DNA from 2 places in the Kitasatospora setae KM-6054 genome. Region 1 is predicted to be linked to the other one. Evidence: riboswitches for the same ligand, from Rfam matches in the RefSeq annotation. Region 1 holds a riboswitch; the other holds the start of a gene.
What was found. Region 1 has a riboswitch for ZMP and ZTP ahead of KSE_RS01900 (glycine hydroxymethyltransferase). Riboswitches for the same ligand answer to the same signal wherever they lie in the genome.

Region 1 (5,209 bases):
TCGTGGACCGGGCGGCCCGTCCGCCTTCCCCCCGTCAGAGGGGTCAGACCTCGGCGCGGTTGCGGAACTCCTCCGCGATCGCACGGGTGGAGGGCAGGTCGGCGAGCGGCTCGCCGACCACCCGGGAGGCCAGCTCGGACGCCAACGCGATGACGTCCTCGCGCAGTTCGGCCTCGGCCAACACCTTGTCGGCGGCCAGCTGGACGTGCGCCTCGGCCACCAGCTGCTCACGCTGCTGCTGGGCCTCGGCCCGCAGGGTCGCGACCAGGGCGGCGCCCTCCTCGGCGGCGGCCTGCCGGATCGCGGCGGCCTCGTGCCGGGCGGCGGCGAGTTCGGCCTGGAACTCCTGGCGGATGCGTTCCGCCTCGGCCCGGGCCGCCTCCGCGCGGGCGAGACCGCCGTCGGTCTTGTCGTGGCGTTCGGCCAGGGTGCGTTCGATGCGGGGCAGCAGCACCTTGCCGAGGGCCCAGAAGAGGGCGAAGAAGACGATCAGTCCGAGGATCAGCTCGGGCACGTTCGGTTCGAGAGGTCCCATACTCAGTATGCTATCCGATCATCTGACGACCCGTCTGCTCCGAATCGGCCCCAGCACCCTTCCCCGGCCCGGGACTTCATCCCCGTCCACCCCCGCCCTCCTCACTTCCAGCTAGCTGCCGGTCACCCCGTCGATGTGCTCGCGCAGCAGGTCGGCGTGCCCGTTGTGGCGGGCGTACTCGGTGATGACGTGCAGGTACGTCATCCGCAGCGACTGCTCCTCGCCGTGCGCCGCCAGCAGTTCGTCCAGCCCGGCCCCGGCCGCCGCGAGGTCGGCGAGCCGCTGCTCCTCCAGCAGCGCCAGGTACTCGCGCTCGGCCCGTTCCGGTTCCAGCAGGTCGAAGTCGGCGTCCTTGTGGCCCTCCACGAAGTGCAGCGGCGGAACGTCCTGCCCGGCGAAGCGGATCCGGAACCACGTCCGCTCCACCTTGGCCAGGTGGCGCATCAGCCCGAGCAGCGAGAGCGAGCTCGCGGGCAGCGGGCGCAGCGCGAGCTGCTCGCCGGTCAGGCCGGCGCACTTGTGCAGGAAGGTGGCGCGGTGCCAGGCGAGGTAGTCGGGGAGCAGCTCGGTCTCGGGGGCGGTGAGCGAGCCGCCGGTACGGACGGTGGCGGGGAGGGTCCATGTCATGTGCCCGATCATGCCGACCCGGGTCGGTGCGCACCAGGGGTTTCCCACCCGCCCCACCGGGTTCCCCCCGTTCCGCGGCCGCCCCGCGCAGGCCCTCTTCGGAGCCCGTCCCGGCGGTTGGTAGCATCGTGGTGAGCCGTGACTGGCGCGCTGGGATGGAATTCACCATCAGGGAGCGGCTCCGTAGGGTGCTCTGAGGGCACCGTGTGCTGTCGCCGTGCGCCTGGGCCGTCCGAATCGTCGTCGTGACCGCACGAGGAGACCGCCCATGAACGAGCACCTGCCCGCGCACACCCACGGCAGCCCCGCCGCCGACACCGCCTTCCGCAGCGCCCTCGACGTGGTGCGCGCCGTCGAACCCCGGGTCGCCGCGGCGATCTCCGGGGAGCTGGCCGACCAGCGCGCCTCGCTGAAGCTGATCGCCAGCGAGAACTACGCCTCGCCCGCGGTGCTGCTGGCGATGGGCAACTGGCTGAGTGACAAGTACGCGGAGGGCACGCCGGGCCGCCGCTTCTACGCGGGCTGTCGCAACGTGGACACCGTGGAGGAACTGGCCGCCGAGCACGCCCGTGAGCTGTTCGGCGCGCGGCACGCGTACGTGCAGCCGCACTCCGGGATCGACGCCAACCTGGTGGCGTTCTGGGCGGTGCTGTCGCAGCGGGTGGAGAGCCCGGCGCTGCGGCGCGCCGAGGTGCGCAACGTCAACGACCTGAGCGAGCGGGACTGGGCCGAGCTCCGCCGCGAGCTGGGCAACCAGCGGATGCTGGGCATGTCGCTGGACACCGGCGGCCACCTCACCCACGGCTTCCGCCCGAACATCTCGGGCAAGATGTTCGACCAGCGCAGCTACGGGACCGACCCGGTGACCGGCCTGGTCGACTACGCCGAAGTCCGGCGGATCGCGCTGGAGTTCAGGCCGCTGATCCTGGTCGCCGGCTACTCGGCCTACCCGCGGCTGGTGAACTTCCGCACGATGCGGGAGATCGCGGACGAGGTGGGCGCGACCCTGATGGTCGACATGGCGCACTTCGCGGGCCTGGTCGCGGGCAAGGTGCTGACCGGGGACTTCGACCCGGTGGCGCACGCACAGATCGTCACCACCACCACGCACAAGTCGCTGCGCGGCCCGCGCGGCGGCATGGTGCTGTGCGACTCGGAACTGGCCGAGCACGTCGACCGCGGCTGCCCGCTGGTGCTCGGCGGCCCGCTGTCGCACGTGATGGCGGCGAAGGCGGTGGCCTTCGCGGAGGCCCGCCGCCCCGAGTTCCGCGGGTACGCCCAGCAGGTGGTGGACAACGCGCGGGCGCTCGCCGAGGGCCTGGCGAAGCGCGGCGCCAAGCTGGTGACCGGCGGCACCGACAACCACCTGGTGCTGGCGGACGTCACCTCCTACGGGCTGACCGGCCGCCAGGCGGAGGCGGCGCTGCTGGACTCCGGCATCGTCACCAACCGCAACGCCGTCCCGCAGGACCCGAACGGCGCCTGGTACACCTCGGGCATCCGGCTCGGCACGCCCGCGCTGACCACCCGCGGGCTGGGCGCCGCCGAACTGGACGAGGTCGCCGAGCTGATCCACACCGTGCTGACGGCCGCCGTGCCGGTCGGCTCCTCGAAGGCGCAGTACGCGCTGGACGACGCCGTGCGCGACGCCGTCGCCAAGCGCGCGGTCGACCTGTTGGCCGGCTTCCCGCTCTACCCGGGCATCGCCCTCGACTGATCCGCCCTTCCCCGCGTCCCCGTCCGGACGCCGACCGGCCCGGCCCGCCACCACCCCGGCGGGCCGGGCCGGCCACCTCGCAGCCGACCCCTCGTCAACGTTCCCTCGGAGCCGACTGGAAGGACGTGCGGCGGCTCCTGCCCGGTCCTGTCCGGTCGGTCTTGTCGGATCAGCGCGCGGCGTCGGGCGCCCGGCTGGGAGTGCCGGCCGCACGCCCTCGTACTGGATGTACTCGGGTCTGGGGCCGGTGCTTCCAGCCGAAGGGGGCACCTCCCAGCCCCCCTTGGGGCTGGGGGAGATCCGGCGTCGCGCGCCCGGCAAGATCGGCAGGACAGGGCCCAGCGTCCGGTCCGCACATGATCGATCGCCTGCGGACACGGGGCGTGCGGGGTCTCGGAGCGGCGGGAACGCCTGGTGCGCCGGGCCATCGGCCTGACCGTACTGGCGGCGCTGGCGCCGGCCGGGGCGGGAGCGGTGCGCTGGGCCGCGGAGGCGGGGCAGCCGGTCGGCGGCGAGCGCGCCTGCGCGGGCGCCGTCGTCCCGTTGCGGCAGACGCTGGCCGCCACCGGGCTCGACCTGCCGGCCGGGGCGGAAGACGTCCACCACCTGGCACGGGAGGACCCCGCGACCGGTCGCGTCTCGCTCTCGCTGGTCCTGCACACCACCCACCCCGCGATGACCGACTACCTGACCGCCCACGGCATCCCGGTCGACCGGCCCGGCAGGCTCGACGACCCCCGGTACTCGCATGTCGACGCCGGGATGGAACTCGGCCTGTGCGACGACCCGCTGCGGACCCCCGCCGTGCTGCTCCCGCTGGCCCTGCCCCTGCCCACGGGCGGCGGGGCCGGGGCCGAGCTCGACGACGGCGATGCGATCCGCGCGAACACCACCGTGATGCTGCACGCCTCGACCGGCTGATCCACCGGAGAGCCGCTCCCCGGCGCGGCACCGGGCGCCTCCCCGGCGGCGTCCCCACCCAGGGGGGCCGCCTCGGAAGCCGCCTAGGATGGCCGCCATGATCGTTGACGAACCGATGGCGACGGCGGAGGCCACAGCGGCCGCGACGGCAGCCGCCCCGACCGTCCCCGGGGTGCGCAACTTCCGGGACGCGGGCGGCACCGGCGCGCTCCCGCGCGGGGTGCTGTACCGCTCCGGGGCGCTGGACCGGCTGACGCCCGACGGCGCCCGGACGCTGCGCGGCCTGGGCGTGCGCACCGTGCTGGACCTGCGCAGCGCCCCGGAGGTCGCCGACCGGCCGGACGCGCTCGGCGGCAGCGGGATCCGGTACCTGCACGTGCCGGTCTTCGCCGAACGGCGCTGGCCGGCGGAGCAGGCCGAGCTGTACCCGCTGATGGGCGAGCTGGCCGGACGGCCCGTGACGGCGGCCGTCCGGCAGTTGCTGCTTCCGGAGCACCGCGCGGTGCTGGTGCACTGTGCTTCCGGCAAGGACCGCACCGGGGTGGTGGTCGCCCTGCTGCAGTCGCTGCTGGGCGCGCCGGAGGCCGAGGTCACCGCCGACTTCCTCCGCTCCAACACCGCGCTCGGCCTGACCGGCGCCGACCGGGCCGCCGCCGGAGCGGCCGCGCCCGGACACGCCGGCCTCCCGGTCTCCGCCGTCCACCTGCGCCGGGCGCTGCTCTCCGTCCGCTCCCACCACGGCACCCTGGACGGGCACCTGCTCGCCCACGGCGCCCGGGCCGCCGAACTCGCCGCCCTGCGCGGCGCGTTCCCGCCCCGGTCGGGGGCCGCGGCCCACGGATGACCAACCAGCGGACGCCCACGGCGGACCGGCCACCCACGCGGATAGGCTCGCCCCCGCCGCGGCCGGGCGCGCGAAGCGCCGGCCGCCGTTCCGCACACCTTCCGCAGGAGAACGCGCATGCTCAAGGTCAACGAATACTTCGACGGCACGGTCAAGTCGGTCGCCTTCACCTCGGCTGACGGCCCGGCGACCGTCGGCGTGATGGCCCCCGGCGAGTACGAGTTCGGCACCGCCGCACCGGAGGTCATGCACGTGGTCAGCGGCGCACTGACCGTCAGGCTCCCGGGTGCCGAGGAGTGGCAGACCTTCTCCGCCGGTGAGCGCTTCTCCGTTCCGGGTGACAGCAAGTTCCAGCTCCAGGTCTCGGTGGACACGGCCTACCTCTGCGAATACCGCTGACCTCACCCGCCCCCGCCCGCCTCGGCGCGCGGGGGCGCGGTCGGTTCGGGGAAACACCAGGCTGCGGTTCCAAGGACACCGCCGGTCCGGGCGGCGTGGTCAGTTCCGGGGGTGGGTCTCGTACATCCGTATCGCCACGGTGAGGCCGGCCGCCGCAGTGAGGGCG
Region 2 (5,209 bases), 7.8 Mb from region 1:
GCGGCTTGGAGATTCCTCCTGCCGCGCGCCGGGGTTCCCAGCGAGTTCCCAGGGGCCACCCGGACGAGTGCGTGCCGCCGCCGACCGGGCTAATGCTCGACATTAATAATGTCGAGCATTAATGTGTGCGGCATGGAGAGGAAGTCGACGGGTACCCGAAGCACCCCTGCACGGGGTGTCCGCGGGCCGGGGCCGGGGCCGAGCGGCGACGGTGACGGCGACGGGAGCGGTGGCGGCGCGTCCACCCGGGCGCGGCTGATCCGCTCCGCCGAGCGGCTGTTCGCGGCGCAGGGCGTGCACGGCGCGCAGCTGCGGGACGTGGTGCGGCAGGCGGGGCAGGCGAACCCGTCCGCCGTGCAGTACCACTTCGGTTCGCGCGAGGGGCTGCTCGAGGAGGTGATGGCCGAGCGGCAGCGACGCACCGAGCGGGCGCTCGGCGAGCGGCTGCCGCAGCCCGAGGGGCGCTCGCTGGGCGAGCTGCTCGGGGCGCTGGTCGACGCGGAGGCCACCGAGCTGCGCACCGAGCGCGGCCGGGACTGCCTGCGGATCTCCACCCAGGTCAGCCACCGCAGCGGCATCCGGGAGCGGCGTCCGCACGCCGGCCTCGCGGGCACCCTGTACTGGCGGCTGATCCTCGCGCTGGAGACCCCGCTGATACCGCTGGCGCCCGAACCGGTCCGGCTGGAGCGGATCGACCTGGCGCTGACCCTGATCGGAGCGGCGCTGGCCGAGCGCGCCCGGCAGTTGGCCGAGGCCGAGCCGACGCTGAGCGACGACCGCGCGTACCTCGCCGACCTGGTCTCGGTCTGCGCCGGCCTGCTGACCGCACCGCTCCCCTGAGCCACGCACACCCGCACACCCGGCCCCGGCCCCGGCCCCACGAAGCCTGCCTGCTCCGACCACCTGGAACGACCGGTGGTGGACGCAGGACCGAACGCGGTACCGAACCACATGCCCACGAGGCGAGCACCAAGGAGCAAGTCATGAGCGAGCTGTCCGGCAAGACCGTCATCATCACCGGCGGGGCCCGCGGCCTGGGCGCGGAGACCGCGAAGCAGGCGGTCGCGGCGGGGGCGAACGTGCTGGTCACCGACGTCCTGGACGAGGACGGCGCGGCGACCGCCGCCGAGTTGGGCGAGCGGGCCCGCTACCGGCACCACGACGTCACCTCGGAGCAGGACTGGGCGGACGTGGTGGCGTACGCGCAGGCCGAGTTCGGCGCGGTGCACGGGCTGGTGAACAACGCCGGGATCTCCACCGGCAGCTTCCTGGCCGACGAGTCGGTGGAGCACTTCCGCCGGGTCCTCGACATCAACCTGACCGGTGTGTTCATCGGCATGAAGGCGGTCATCCCGGCGCTGCGGGAGGCCGGCGGCGGCTCGGTGGTGAACATCTCCTCGGCGGCCGGCCTGATGGGCCTGGCGCTGACCGCGGGCTACGGCGCGTCCAAGTGGGGCGTGCGCGGCCTGACCAAGATCGGCGCGGTCGAGCTGGGCGTGGACCGGATCCGGGTGAACTCCGTCCACCCGGGCATGACCTACACCCCGATGACGGCGTCCACCGGCATCCAGCGCGGTGAGGGCAACTACCCCAACACGCCGATGGGCCGGGTCGGCGAGGCGCCGGAGATCGCGGCGGCCACCGTCTTCCTGCTCTCGGACGCCGCGTCCTACGTCACCGGCGCCGAGCTGGCGGTGGACGGCGGCTGGACCACCGGCCCGACCGTCCGCTACGTGATGGGCCAGTGATCCCGGGCGGCTCCGCCGGTACGCGCCGCCCGGTGCGCGCGTACCGGCGGGGCCGTCAGCCCAGGAGGACGGAGCCGCCGGGGGCGAGGCGGGTGTGGCGGGTGTCGGTCGCGCGTTCGATCCAGCCGTCGAAGTTCTCGTTCCCGGCCTCGCTCAGGTGGGCGTCGTGGATCGGGACGGTGTGCTCCGGTTCGATGGCGCGCACCATCTCGATCGCCTGCCGCAGGCTCTGCCAGGGGCCGCCAGCGGGCAGCAGCAGGGTCCGCACCTCCTCGCCCGGGCCGGCCGGGACGTGCAGCGAGTCGCCCGGGTGGTAGGTGCCGCCGAGCAGGTAGCCGAGGTTCGCGCAGTCGGGGTACCCGTCGATGGTCTCGGCGTGCCGTCCGCCGACCGCGCGGACGTCGAAGCCGCCGGCCGTGAACTCGTCCCCGGTCCGGACGGCGATCGGCGCGGGCCCGGTGAGGCCGGGGAGCGCGGCGAGTTCGGCGGCGAGCTCCGGGTGGGTGTAGACCGCCAGTTCCGGGTCGGCGGCGCGGGCGGCGACCAGCAGGTCGTCGTCGACGTGGTCGGCGTGCGCGTGCGTGTAGAGGACCGCCCGGACGCCCGCGAAGGCCCCCGGCTCCGTCCAGCAGCCGGGGTCGATCAGGACGGACCGCTCCCCGTCGGGCGAGTCGATCCGGACGCAGGCGTGGGCGTACTTCGTCAGGCGCATCCGGTCAACGTATCGCCGGGGCGGCGGCGGACGCCCCCGGTTTTCCCGGCCGACCGCTCCGGCCGGTCTACCTGTTCACTGCGGGCCCGCCGGACGCCGTCGTCCGCGCGCGGCGACTGACCGACGCGGACGTGCCGGCCGCCCGACTGCCTTCACCCCAGGCCGAGTTGGCGCTCCGCCGCCTCGACCGTCTGGGCCAGCAGCACCGCGATCGTCATCGGGCCGACGCCGCCCGGGACGGGGGTGATCAGGGCGGCCCGCTCGCGGGCCGAGGCGAAGTGGACGTCGCCGACGTTGCCGGGGTTGTAGCCGGCGTCGATGACGACCGCGCCGGGCTTGAGGTCCTCGCCGCGGATGAGTTCGGGCCGACCGACCGCGGCGAGCAGGACGTCGGCCTCGCGGAGGATCGACGGGAGGTCCGCGGTCCGCGAGTGGCAGTAGGTGACGGTGGCGTCGCGGCCGAGCAGCAGCATGCCGGCGGGCTTGCCGAGGATCGCGCTGCGGCCGACCACGACGGCGTGTCGGCCGGCCAGTTCGACCTGGTACTCGTCGAGCAGCCGCATGATGCCGCCGGGGGTGCAGGAGGCGAAGCCGGGGAGGCCGAAGGACATGGCGGCGAAGGAGTGCGTGGTGACGCCGTCGACGTCCTTGGCCGGGGCGATCGCCTCGAAGGCGGCGCGCTCGTCGACGTCCGGGCCCGCCGGGTGCTGGAGCAGGATGCCGTGCACGGCCGGGTCGGCGGACAACTCGCCCAGGACGTCGACGAGTCGGGACGTGCCGGTGCCGGCCGGCAGCGGCACGTGGCGGGAGCGGATGCCGGCCTGCTCGCAGCGGGCGCGCTTCATCCGGACGTAGGTGACGGAGGCCGGGTCCTCGCCGACCAGGACGGTGGCGAGGCAGGGGGTGACGCCGGTCCGGAGGCGGAGGTCGGCGGCCGCGGCGGCGGTGGCCTCGGTGAGGCGGCGGGCGGGGGCGGTGCCGTCCATCAGGCGGGCGGACGGGCGGGATCGGTCGGTCATCGGCGCGACTCCTGGGGTCTCGTGGCGAGTTCGCCCAGGCGCGCGGCAACGGTGCGGCGGCCGCTCCCCGGTGGTGCTCCACCCGTGCGCCAGTCACGGCCCTCGGACATCGTAGCCGAGGGCCGGACGGGAGCGCCCGAAGGGCAGGCGGGGCCGGGAAGCGCGGGGCCGGTCAGTCGGCGGCGGCCTCGATGCGTTCGACGACGAGTTCGCAGAGTTCGTGGGTGCGCAGCGCGTCGGCGGCGTCGAGGGTCTTGCCGGCCCGGAGGGCGTCGAGGAAGTGCAGGACGACCTGCTCGATGCCGCGCTGGCGGGCGACCGGGACCCAGTCGCCGCGGCGGCGGACGGTGGGCTGGCCGCGGTGGTCGATCACCTCGGACAGGTTGTGGACCTCGCGCTTGGAGTCGGCGCCGGAGACCTCCAGGATCTCCTCGGTGGAGCCGGAGAGCCGGTTCATGATGCCGAGGGCGGTGAAGCCCCGGCCGGCCAGCGTGAGGACGACGTGCTCGACCAGGCCGTCCCGGGTGCGGGAGCGGACGTCGACGTGCTCGATCTCGCCGGGGGCGAGGAAGCGCAGGCTGTCGATGACGTGGATGAAGTCGTCGTAGACCAGGGTGCGGGCCCGCTCGGGGAGGCCCTCGCGGTGCTTCTGCAGCACGATCAGGTCGCGCGGGCGCTCTGCGGCGAGCAGGTAGCCGGGGGCGTGGCGGCGGTTGAAGCCGACCAGCAGGGAGCGCCCGGTGTGCTCGGCGAGGGCGACCAGGCGGCGGGCGCCGTCGAGGTCGTAGGCGAGCGGCTTGTCCACGTACACGTCGACGCCGCGGGTGAGGAGTTCCTCGACGATCGGGACGTGCTGGTCGGTGGCGGCGTGCACGAACGCGGCGCGGATGCCGGAGTCGATCAGCTCGCCGAGGTCGGTGGTGCGGAACGGGATGCGGTGGGCGTCGCCGATCCGGTCGAGCTTGGCCCGGTCGCGGGTCATCAGCCGGAGGTCGAGGCCGGGTTGGGCGGTGAGGACCGGCAGGTACGCCTTCTGCGCGATGTCGCCGAGCCCGATCACGCCGATCGGGATCGGGGGCGCGCTGCGGTCGGTCTCTCGGTCGCTCATCGGCACTCCTGCGAGGATGGGTGGTGGTCGTCGCTGACCACCCGGCAGCATATGCCAGGACGTTCGTTGAGCTGTCCGAACGTCCTCGAACGGCCGGTTCGCGTCGGTGCGGGGCCGCCCCGGGACGGCCCCGCACCCCGCCCGGCGGCGTCAGCAGGACAGGCTGCCGCCCCCGGTGTCGGTGCCGAGGACGCCGACGAACTGCTTGTAGAGGTTGATCCGGTCGTTGCGCTCGTCCGGGTTCTTGCCGTCGCACTCGAGCGCGCCGTTGATGCTGCGGATGGTCTCGCCGAAGCCCTTGTTGTTGACGATCGCGTCGTGCGGGGTCATCCGGCCGGCGCCGCTCTGGGTGTTCCAGAACCAGAGGCCGGTCTTCCAGGCGGTGGCCGGGTTCTTCTCCACCTGCCACGGGTCGTGCAGCAGGTCGATGCCGAGGGCGTCGCCGGCCGCCTTGTAGTTGAAGTTCCAGCTGAGCTGCAGCGGGCCGCGCCCGTAGTAGGCGCTCTGCCCGGCCGGGCAGCCGTAGGGCTGCGAAGTGTCGCAGTAGTGAGGGTAGTTGGCGGTGTTCTGCTCGACCACGTAGCGCAGCCCGCCGGTCTCGTGGCTGACGTTGGCGAGGAAG

Region 2: linked by a shared signal. The riboswitch ahead of KSE_RS35700 (bifunctional 5,10-methylenetetrahydrofolate dehydrogenase/5,10-methenyltetrahydrofolate cyclohydrolase) and the one ahead of KSE_RS01900 (glycine hydroxymethyltransferase) in region 1 are both predicted to bind ZMP and ZTP.

What each region holds. Positions count from the first base shown of each region.
Region 1 is NC_016109.1:455,315-460,523, forward strand. Features, by position in the region: gene KSE_RS01890 (F0F1 ATP synthase subunit B family protein) at 44-535, opposite strand; gene KSE_RS01895 (DinB family protein) at 647-1,162, opposite strand; ZMP/ZTP riboswitch at 1,291-1,398, shown strand; gene KSE_RS01900 (glycine hydroxymethyltransferase) at 1,431-2,879, shown strand; gene KSE_RS01905 (hypothetical protein) at 3,294-3,800, shown strand; gene KSE_RS01910 (tyrosine-protein phosphatase) at 3,898-4,644, shown strand; gene ppnP (pyrimidine/purine nucleoside phosphorylase) at 4,762-5,043, shown strand; gene KSE_RS01920 (MFS transporter) at 5,143-5,209, opposite strand, start outside.
Region 2 is NC_016109.1:8,206,696-8,211,904, reverse strand. Features, by position in the region: gene KSE_RS35715 (TetR/AcrR family transcriptional regulator) at 124-840, shown strand; gene KSE_RS35710 (glucose 1-dehydrogenase) at 984-1,748, shown strand; gene KSE_RS35705 (MBL fold metallo-hydrolase) at 1,804-2,460, opposite strand; gene KSE_RS35700 (bifunctional 5,10-methylenetetrahydrofolate dehydrogenase/5,10-methenyltetrahydrofolate cyclohydrolase) at 2,613-3,479, opposite strand; ZMP/ZTP riboswitch at 3,505-3,586, opposite strand; gene KSE_RS35695 (Gfo/Idh/MocA family protein) at 3,652-4,587, opposite strand; gene KSE_RS35690 (chitinase) at 4,738-5,209, opposite strand, start outside.